3 linked regions of the Methanothermobacter thermautotrophicus genome follow. The protein of the gene in region 3 binds, or shares a complex with, the protein of the main gene of each other region. Links are inferred from orthologs where the notes say so. Each region holds a gene or a part of one and is shown on either strand. Other genes may lie near its edges. The genes, in order: rpoB, DNK57_RS05915 and DNK57_RS04640.

What was found.
Region 1: DNK57_RS04640 (region 3) and rpoB share a complex: the UniProt entries of both Methanocaldococcus jannaschii proteins name them as parts of the RNA polymerase complex. The link is inferred for Methanothermobacter thermautotrophicus from one-to-one orthologs.
Region 2: DNK57_RS04640 (region 3) and DNK57_RS05915 share a complex: the UniProt entries of both Methanocaldococcus jannaschii proteins name them as parts of the RNA polymerase complex. The link is inferred for Methanothermobacter thermautotrophicus from one-to-one orthologs.

The regions. Positions count from the first base shown.
Region 1 is NZ_QKOF01000006.1:288,740-291,676, reverse strand. It holds rpoB (DNA-directed RNA polymerase subunit B), read left to right. Parts: upstream 1-531; coding sequence 532-2,343; downstream 2,344-2,937. Other genes in the region: rpoA1 (DNA-directed RNA polymerase subunit A'), read left to right, coding at 2,382-2,937; DNK57_RS05910 (DNA-directed RNA polymerase subunit B''), read left to right, coding at 1-509. UniProt on the Methanocaldococcus jannaschii protein: DNA-dependent RNA polymerase (RNAP) catalyzes the transcription of DNA into RNA using the four ribonucleoside triphosphates as substrates. The Rpo2 subunit (Rpo2N and Rpo2C in this organism) is implicated in DNA promoter recognition and in nucleotide binding.
Region 2 is NZ_QKOF01000006.1:291,388-294,310, reverse strand. Bases 241-2,923 are described here. They hold DNK57_RS05915 (DNA-directed RNA polymerase subunit H), read left to right. Parts: upstream 241-1,306; coding sequence 1,307-1,540; downstream 1,541-2,923. Other genes in these bases: DNK57_RS05910 (DNA-directed RNA polymerase subunit B''), read left to right, coding at 1,599-2,923; DNK57_RS05945 (phosphoglycerate kinase), read left to right, coding at 241-669. In the rest of the region: more of DNK57_RS05945, read left to right, coding at 1-240. UniProt on the Methanocaldococcus jannaschii protein: DNA-dependent RNA polymerase (RNAP) catalyzes the transcription of DNA into RNA using the four ribonucleoside triphosphates as substrates.
Region 3 is NZ_QKOF01000006.1:65,270-68,496, reverse strand. What follows is about bases 148-3,134. They hold DNK57_RS04640 (DNA-directed RNA polymerase subunit L), read right to left. Parts: upstream 1,777-3,134; coding sequence 1,519-1,776; downstream 148-1,518. Other genes in these bases: dph2 (diphthamide biosynthesis enzyme Dph2), read right to left, coding at 2,718-3,134; DNK57_RS04635 (exosome complex RNA-binding protein Csl4), read right to left, coding at 1,791-2,360; DNK57_RS04645 (endonuclease dU), read right to left, coding at 908-1,507; DNK57_RS04650 (NUDIX domain-containing protein), read right to left, coding at 447-866; DNK57_RS04655 (transcription factor S), read right to left, coding at 148-322. In the rest of the region: more of DNK57_RS04655, read right to left, coding at 8-147; more of dph2, read right to left, coding at 3,135-3,227. UniProt on the Methanocaldococcus jannaschii protein: DNA-dependent RNA polymerase (RNAP) catalyzes the transcription of DNA into RNA using the four ribonucleoside triphosphates as substrates.

The sequences.
Region 1 (2,937 bases), 220 kb from region 3 along the record:
GGGAGCGCAAACCCCATGACAAGGACCACTACACGAACAAGAGGCTCAGGGTTTCAGGCGACCTCATGGAGGACCTCCTAAGGGTGGCCTTCACAAGTCTCAGCAGGGATATGAGCTACCAGCTCGAGAGGAGCCTTGCGAGGGGTAAGGAGCCGTCCGTCAAGCAGGCTGTGAGATCCGATGTGCTGACAGAGAACCTCAAACACGCCATTGCAACCGGTAACTGGGTTGGTGGAAGGGCAGGTGTGAGCCAGCTGCTGGACAGGACAAGTTACATGGGTACACTCTCACACATGAGGAGGGTCGTTTCACCCCTCAGCAGGAGCCAGCCACACTTCGAGGCAAGGGACCTTCACCCGACCCAGTTCGGTAAGATCTGTCCTAATGAGACCCCTGAGGGTCCAAACTGTGGTCTTGTTAAGAACCTCGCCCTGCTGGCAAAGATATCCGAGGGCTCAGATGCCAGTGAGGTGGAGGAGATCATAAAAAAGATGGGGGTTGTGAACTAATTTTTCACCGGGAGGCTGTTAAGTGAGTAAAACCAAAATCTACATTAACGGGAAGCTTATAGGGAGCTGTGAAAACCCTGAAGAATTTGTTGAAGAGATGAGGGAGAAGAGAAGATCAGGAGAAGTCTCCCCTGAAATGAACATAACCCATTACCCTGAAAATCATGAGATATACATATTCACAGACCCTGGAAGGGCCAGGAGGCCCCTTATCATAGTTAAGGACGGGGACCCCCTACTCACAGACGAACACCTTGAAAGGCTGGAATCAGGTGAAATGTCATGGGACGACCTCATAGCTGAGGGTGTAATAGAGTACCTGGATGCAGAGGAGGAAGAAAACTCCTACATAGCCATGAGCCCCGATGAGGTCACCGACGAGCACACACACCTCGAAATAGACCCATCCACCATGCTCGGTATCTGTGCAGGTATCATCCCCTTTGCAAACCACAACTCATCACCAAGGAACACCATGGAGGCGGGGATGACCAAGCAGGCCCTTGGTCTCTACGCATCAAACTATGACCTTAGGACAGATACGCGTGCACACCTCCTCCACCACCCCCAGGTCCCAATAGTCAAGACAAGGATAATAGATGTAACAGGCTACGATGAAAGACCATCAGGTCAGAACTTCGTTGTTGCTGTAATGTCCTATGAGGGCTACAACATGGAGGACGCCCTCATACTCAACAAGGCATCCCTCGAGAGGGGCCTTGCAAGGTCCTCATTCTTCAGGTCCTATGAGGCCGCCGAGAGGAGATACCCTGGTGGTCAGGAGGACCGCTTCGAGATACCGGAGAAGGGCGTCAGGGGCTACAGGTCAGAGAGCGACTACAGGCACCTTGACGAGGACGGCATAATAAACCCCGAGACAGAGGTGTCATCAGGCGACGTCCTGATAGGTAAAACATCACCTCCACGTTTCCTTGAAGAGATAGATGAATTCGGGACCGTGGCAGAACGAAGAAGGGAAACATCAGTAACTGTACGCCATGGAGAAAGGGGTATAGTAGACGCTGTCCTGCTCACAGAAACCGTTGAGGGTAGCAGACTCGCCAAGATCAGGGTCAGGGAACAGAGACAGCCCGAACTCGGTGACAAGTTCGCCTCAAGGCACGGTCAGAAGGGGGTTGTCGGACTCATAGTATCCCAGGAGGACATGCCATTCACCGAGGACGGAGTAGTCCCGGACCTCATAGTAAACCCCCATGCCATACCATCAAGGATGTCTGTGGGACAGGTCCTTGAGATGCTGGCAGGTAAGGCTGCCTGCATGGAGGGCCGCAGGGTGGATGGAACACCCTTCACAGGTGAAGACGAAGATGACATAAAGGAGGCCCTCAGGGCAAATGGATTTGAAAGTGCAGGTGTTGAATCACTCTACAACGGCATAACCGGTGAGAGGATAGAGGCTGAAATATTCATTGGAGTGGCTTACTACCAGAAACTGCACCACATGACAACAGACAAGGTGTATGCACGATCCAGGGGTCCGGTCCAGGTCCTCACAAGACAGCCCACAGAGGGAAGGGCAAGGGAAGGAGGTCTCAGATTCGGTGAAATGGAAAGGGACTGCCTCATCGCACATGGAGCTGCCCTCGCCCTTAAGGAGAGACTTCTTGATGAATCAGACAAATATGAGGCACTGGTATGTGCAGAGTGTGGTATGGTGGCAGTCTATGACAAGATAAGGGACAAGAAGTACTGTCCAATATGTGAGGACTCGGAATCATTCCCTGTGGAGGTATCATACGCCTTCAAATTACTGCTGGACGAACTCAAGAGTCTCTGCATCTTCCCGAAACTCATACTGGAAGATAAGGCATGATGATGAATTTAAGGGAATAAATCAAAGGAGAGAATACCTTGAGAGGAATTTTAAAGAAAATTTCCCAGATAAACTTTGGCCTCATGTCCCCCGAGGACATCAGGAAGATGTCCGTGGCCCAGATCGTCACCCCGGACACCTATGACGAGGATGGGTACCCCATAGAGAACGGGCTGATGGATCCCAGGCTTGGTGTGATAGACCCAAGCCTCCGCTGCAGGACCTGCGGCGCCAAGGGTGGGGAGTGCCCGGGACACTTCGGAAGCATAAACCTTGCAAGACCCGTCATACACGTGGGATTCGCAGACACCATACACAAGATCCTGCGATCAACGTGCAGAAAATGCAGCAGGGTCCTCCTCACAGAGACTGAAATCGAGGAATACCGTCAGAGGATCCTTGATGCAATGGAGAAGGAGGAAAGCCTCACACCCATAATAAAGGAGATATACACAGAGGCGCGCCGTGATAAGTGCCCCCACTGTGAGGAGGAACAGGAGGAGATCAAACTCGACAAGCCAGTCTCAATCGTCGAGGGAGACTACAAGCTCACAGCCAGTGAGGTGAGGGAGCGTCTTGAGAGGATAAGTGATG
Region 2 (2,923 bases), 230 kb from region 3 along the record:
CGTACACTTCAGGGAGCCCTAGAGAATGTTGAAAGGCCATGTGTCTATGTCCTGGGTGGGGTGAAGGTTGATGACTCCATAATGGTCATGAAGAACGTCCTTGAAAACGGCAGCGCAGACCTTGTTCTCACAACAGGGCTTGTTGCCAACATATTCCTGGCTGGCTGCGGAGTTAAGATAGGTAAGGTAAATATGGACTTCATCAGGAGCAGGGGATACTGTGACTTCATCAAGGTGGCGAAGAAACTGAAGAAGCGCTTCCCTGAAAAGATACTTGTACCTGTGGATGTGGCTGTCTGCAGGGAGGGTAAGAGGGTTGATGTCCCTGTTAAAAAGATACCCAACTATCCCATACAGGACATCGGGATGGAAACCATAAAGCTCTACGCCAGGAGGATACGTGAGGCCAGTACCCTCTTTGCAAATGGACCTGCAGGTGTATTCGAGAACCCTGAATTCAGCATAGGGACCGAGGACATACTGAATGCAATATCCTCATCAGAGGGTTTCTCAATAATAGGTGGTGGTCACCTCGCTGCTGCAGCCGTGAAGATGGGCTTTGAGGACAGGATAAACCATATCAGCAGCGGCGGCGGCGCCAGCATAAGTTTACTTGCGGGGGAGGAGCTTCCAGCAGTTAGGGTGCTTGAGGAATCCATGCAACCCTAACCACAAACTATATAAATGAGTAGTTACTAACATTGGAAATGCCTCGGTAGCTCAGTCTGGTGGAGCGCGAGACTTGTAATCTCGTGGTCGCGGGTTCAATTCCCGTCCGGGGCTTCAGAAAGGGACCATAGGGTAGCTTGGTCGATCCTTTGGGCTTTGGGAGCCTGAGACCCCGGTTCAAATCCGGGTGGTCCCATCCACAAAGCTTAAATATACATCATGTCCAACGATGTATATCAACCCGCCTTAGCTCAATTGGCAGAGCATCGGACTGTAGATCCGAGGGTTGCTGGTTCAAGTCCGGCAGGCGGGACTTCACAAAATGGTGTGAAAGCTTTAAATACCAGAAAAATAGAACTCATAACATGTATGTCATACAGCAATGGAAAAGTATATAAGCAGGTAACGAGAGAACATGATATGCTCTCATTCTGGAGACCTGCCCTGGTGGTGTAGGGGCTATCATGCGGGCCTGTCGAGCCCGCGACTCGGGTTCAATTCCCGGCCAGGGCGTTCCTCGAGGGCCCGTAGCTCAGTCTGGCAGAGCGCTTGGCTTTTAACCAAGTGGTCGCGGGTTCAATTCCCGTCGGGCCCGCTATCTAATTTTACTGTGACTTTTTATCTGGAGGACTAAATTGTGAAGAGGGAGATCTTGAAACACCAGCTGGTTCCGGAACACGTAGTTTTGAATGAATCTGAAGCAAAGAGGGTGCTTAAAGAGCTCGATGCGCATCCAGAACAGCTTCCAAAAATAAAAACAACAGACCCTGTGGCCAAGGCCATAGGTGCCAGGAGGGGGGATATAGTGAAGATAATCCGTAAAAGTCCGACTGCAGAGGAATTCGTAACTTACAGGCTTGTTCAGGACTAGTTTTTAAGATTAGCGCTGCAGGATCATTTCATCATTTAATTTGTTTTGGAGGAAGTCCATGAAAAAAAGTGCATGGGGATTGGTAGACGCGTTTTTTGATAAATACGACCTGGTGGACCACCACATCCATTCATACAACGACTTCGTTAGTAACCGCATACAGGAGATAATAGATACAAGTGAACCCATAGAACTGGAGCAGGGAAAGTACCGGGTTGAGACAGGAAAGGTTAGCATAGAGAAGCCCTTCATCAAGGAGGCCGACGGTTCAAAGAGCAAGATATATCCCACGGAGGCAAGGCTGAGGAACCTCACATACTCGGCCCACATGAGCCTGGAGATGAGGCTCATCAAGGAGGGCGGGCCTGAAACAGAATTTGAGAAGGTGTACATCGGTGAACTGCCTGTGATGCTGAAATCCGAGATATGCCACCTCCATGGCCTCAACAGAAAGGAACTCATTGAGAAGGGCGAGGACCCTGCAGACCCGGGAGGTTACTTCATTGTTAACGGATCAGAGAGGTCCATCGTCACAATGGAGGAGATAGCCCCCAACAAGATAATCCTTGAGAGAATCGGCGAAGAGGATGAAAACAGGGCGAGGGCAATAGTAACATCCATAAGGAGCGGATTCAGGGCCAGAATATCCCTCGAGTACCGTAAGCCAAGGAAGACCGGTGTTTTCCTGAGGATATCCTTCCCATACGTTCCAGGGGAAATCCCACTTGTCATACTACTCAGGGCCCTTGGACTTGCAACTGACCAGCAAATCATCACAGCCATATCAGACGACTTCAACTACCAGATGATAGCTGCAGACGATATACAGGTCTCCCTTGAAAAGCTCAACCTCAACAAAAAGGAGATGGATGAGCTTGATGAAGAGGATATGAAGGAGTACCTCATAAGAAGCGCCATAAAGTACATCGGTAACCGGGTCGCCAAGGGCATGACCGAGGACTACCGTATAAAAAGGGCTGAAGACGTTATAGACCGCTACCTCCTGCCCCATATAGGAACAGGACCCGAAAAGAGGCTCGAGAAGGCAACATACCTTGCTGAGATGACCGAGATGCTCCTGCAGGTCATATCAGGGGAGCGCAAACCCCATGACAAGGACCACTACACGAACAAGAGGCTCAGGGTTTCAGGCGACCTCATGGAGGACCTCCTAAGGGTGGCCTTCACAAGTCTCAGCAGGGATATGAGCTACCAGCTCGAGAGGAGCCTTGCGAGGGGTAAGGAGCCGTCCGTCAAGCAGGCTGTGAGATCCGATGTGCTGACAGAGAACCTCAAACACGCCATTGCAACCGGTAACTGGGTTGGTGGAAGGGCAGGTGTGAGCCAGCTGCTGGACAGGACAAGTTACATGGGTACACTCTC
Region 3 (3,227 bases):
CCATTTTTCAATCATATTCTCTCCAGGTGTGCTTGCAGCGTGTGCATCTGAAGAATCGCGTCTCTGATTCATCAGCCCTTCTCGTCTGCTGCAGCCACCAGAAGGCCTCCATGTTACCACATTTCGGGCATTCAACCCTTGTGGTTGGGAGAGTGTTTACATCTTCGCCCGTGAATATTATTGTCTCCTTCGCCTCAACTTCCTCTGAGACACTGTACTTTTCTTTTAGCTTATCGGTGATATCCTTTTCATAGCCACACTGACACTTAAATTTACCCTTCTCTGGAAACATTACAGCTCCGCAGTTAGGACAAAACTCCATCTTCTTCCTCCTGGTCAGAGAACCTGAAACCTTTTTGATTTCTAGAGTTTTTCTCCAAGGACATTTATAACAATTTTGATTGTGCATGGACATGATATCAGAATGATGTCTGTGACAGATGCCCTCAGCAGGACCTATTCTCCACCACATGTCTCCTGAAATCATCCAGGATCTTTTTGTGGTCAAATGCGAGTTCAAGATCATTTATATCATCAATTTGGAATATTCCGACATCGGCAGCATCTGAACCAGCCTCCGCTTCACCTGACACTGGCCTGGCGGTGAAGCACACGCTGACAGTGTGTCCGCGGGGGTCCCTCCCGGGGTCAGAGTAGACCCCCAGGAGGTCCTCGATTTCAACCTCGAGGCCTGTCTCCTCCAGGGCCTCCCTCGCTGCTGCATCCTCAACAGTTTCACCGTATTCCACAAACCCCCCTGGTATGGCCCATGAACCCCTGTAGGGTGGTCTGCCCCTCCTTATGAGGATTATTCTATCACCTGATAACCTTATGATTACATCCACGGTGAGCATGGGTGCCTTCAAATCAAGCTCCTCCTGCATCATTTATCATTTTCTAGACTTTTCTAGGCGCTGCCCCTGGACTCACCTAACCTGACTCCAGAGGCAATTATGTGGGCCACCCTAATTGGTTCTGGAATTGAGCTACGGGTTGTTGATAGCCTGACAATCTCTGCGGCATCATCAGGTTCAATGCCCGAGGTCTGGATGTAGATGGGGTCCTCAGATTCCACCCTGTGGATTCTGCCGGCCCTCTCTATGATCCGCCACCTGGCCTTCCAGTCGGGAAATCTGTGCTTCAGGGCCCTCCTTATTCTCTCCATGTCTGGATGTTTCCTCACAACCACTATCACAGGCAGACCAGTCCTCTCTGATAGTTCAACTATGTCAACAACATTGAAGCCCCCGAAGGTCAGCCCATCAAGCATTATTACACGAAGCTGGTTTAGGTGCCTTGAACCATTCACCATTTCGATGATCTTCCAGGTGGCATCGTCACCATCCACCCTCACCGTGGTTGTGAGGACGCCGTCGAGCCACTGCCCTCCCCTGAATACTGTGCCGACCAGTAGCACGTCCTCATCACTTCTAGGAGTGAAGGGAGCATCATCTATGCCAAGAATCCTTATCTCAGATTTAATCTGCCTGAAATTATGGTTCTCCATGGAAAAATAGTTTATAGGGACTCTATGAGGCCCCTGAATTCATCACATCTGTCCCTCAGGGTTTCGGCTGCTGCCCTGAGTGATTTTTTCGGGCTTCCTGCCCTGATATATAGCTGTGGTTCCCCCACTATTGGGTGATCTATTGAGTATGCTGCTGCCTTAACCTTTTCATCCTCCATGAGGATGCTCCTTAATACATTGCAGAGGGTGTGTGTTTCTCCCTCGAATACTATTTCCATCTCATATCTCTTGTTTAGAATGACTTCCATTAGAATTACCTCTATTAACCTTCATAATTCACGGATAGCTTCCTTTTTTCCCGGTTTTCACAGTTCGGGCACCTGACCTCGTCCCTGCCGTCCACTTCCATGAAGTGCCTGCAGCGGGTGCACATTGCCTTTATAACACCGAGGTCACGCCCTGATGTCTGGAGGTCTATGCCATCGAGGCCCATGATCCTTGTGACCCTTGCCTCCACGATGTCCCCTATCCTGAAGGCGTCTGTTAGCTTTGAGAGGTAGCCCTTCCTTGCCTGTGAAACGTGGACTCCTCCAACAAAGTATGTGGCAAGGGCCCTCCGGTTGCCCTTGATGCTGTGTATCCTCACAAGGGCCCGCTGACCCCTTACATCAATGACCTCTCCAATGACCCTTGAACCTCTTTTAAGTGTTGGGGGTGTGTTCAGCTTTGATATTACCTTTATGCTCTTATTCCGGTCATCCCTTGAAACTTCTCCAACGACAAGGGATTTTATTTTACCATCATCCTCGTAGGTTCCCTCAGATGGAAGGGCCTCTTCGCTTACAGCCAAAAAATCTCCGGGAAAAACCATATCCCCAGATTTAACTTTCATCCATTCACCTCTTCAAGGTAAAAACAATAATTACCTTACAGTGATTTATGGTTAGATCTGATTATATATATGCTTTTGCATGGGGCCTCCAGGGTCAAGGACATTTCACTCCAAGTCAGTTAGATATTCATTAATACCCTATAACCCCTCAGGGAGGTTCTACCCCTTAGATACTTAAATTCAACAAATGCCTCCATCAGAGAATTTAATCAGTGTGGAGCCATCATGGTATATGAGTTTTTCCCCATTAAATGGATGTCCCAGATCAACATCCTACAGAAGGGTGCCGAGCTATCCATTGTATTATCTCATCTGAAAGTTTCCGGGAAAAGAAAAAAACGGGAAAAAAATGCCGAGCTATCCATGTATTATCTCATCCAGTGTGTAGTCGTCCCAGCTTCGCTCTCCAAGAACTATCTCCAGTTCTGATGGGTTCAGGAGTGGCCTGTCGTAGAGCTGTGAATCATCTATGGCTATCCTTGGACAGGCCGTTACCACGAAGGCTTCAAGTTCCCTGAAGGGGAGGAGTGCAGCTGGTGAGATGTTCTCCATGAGGAGTATGATGGCCTCCCTGCCTGCATCCTCAAGTTTTTTCTTAACCATGAGGGCCAGTTCAAACCTCATCTGCCCGCCCTTTGATGAGACCACCACCCCCCACCTGCTGGCATCAGCTGCCCTGCTTATCCTCGCAAACCTCACCCTCAGTACCCGGTCTGCGAATTCCTCGATGTCCCTCACCTCACCGTGATAGGGGTCAGCCACTACAACCTCCCGGCCGGTGAAGAGTTTTATTCCAAGGGGGTGGAAGTTCCCGCTTCCAAGGAAGAGATATGCGTCTGCATCAGTACCCCTGATGGCCGAGAAGTT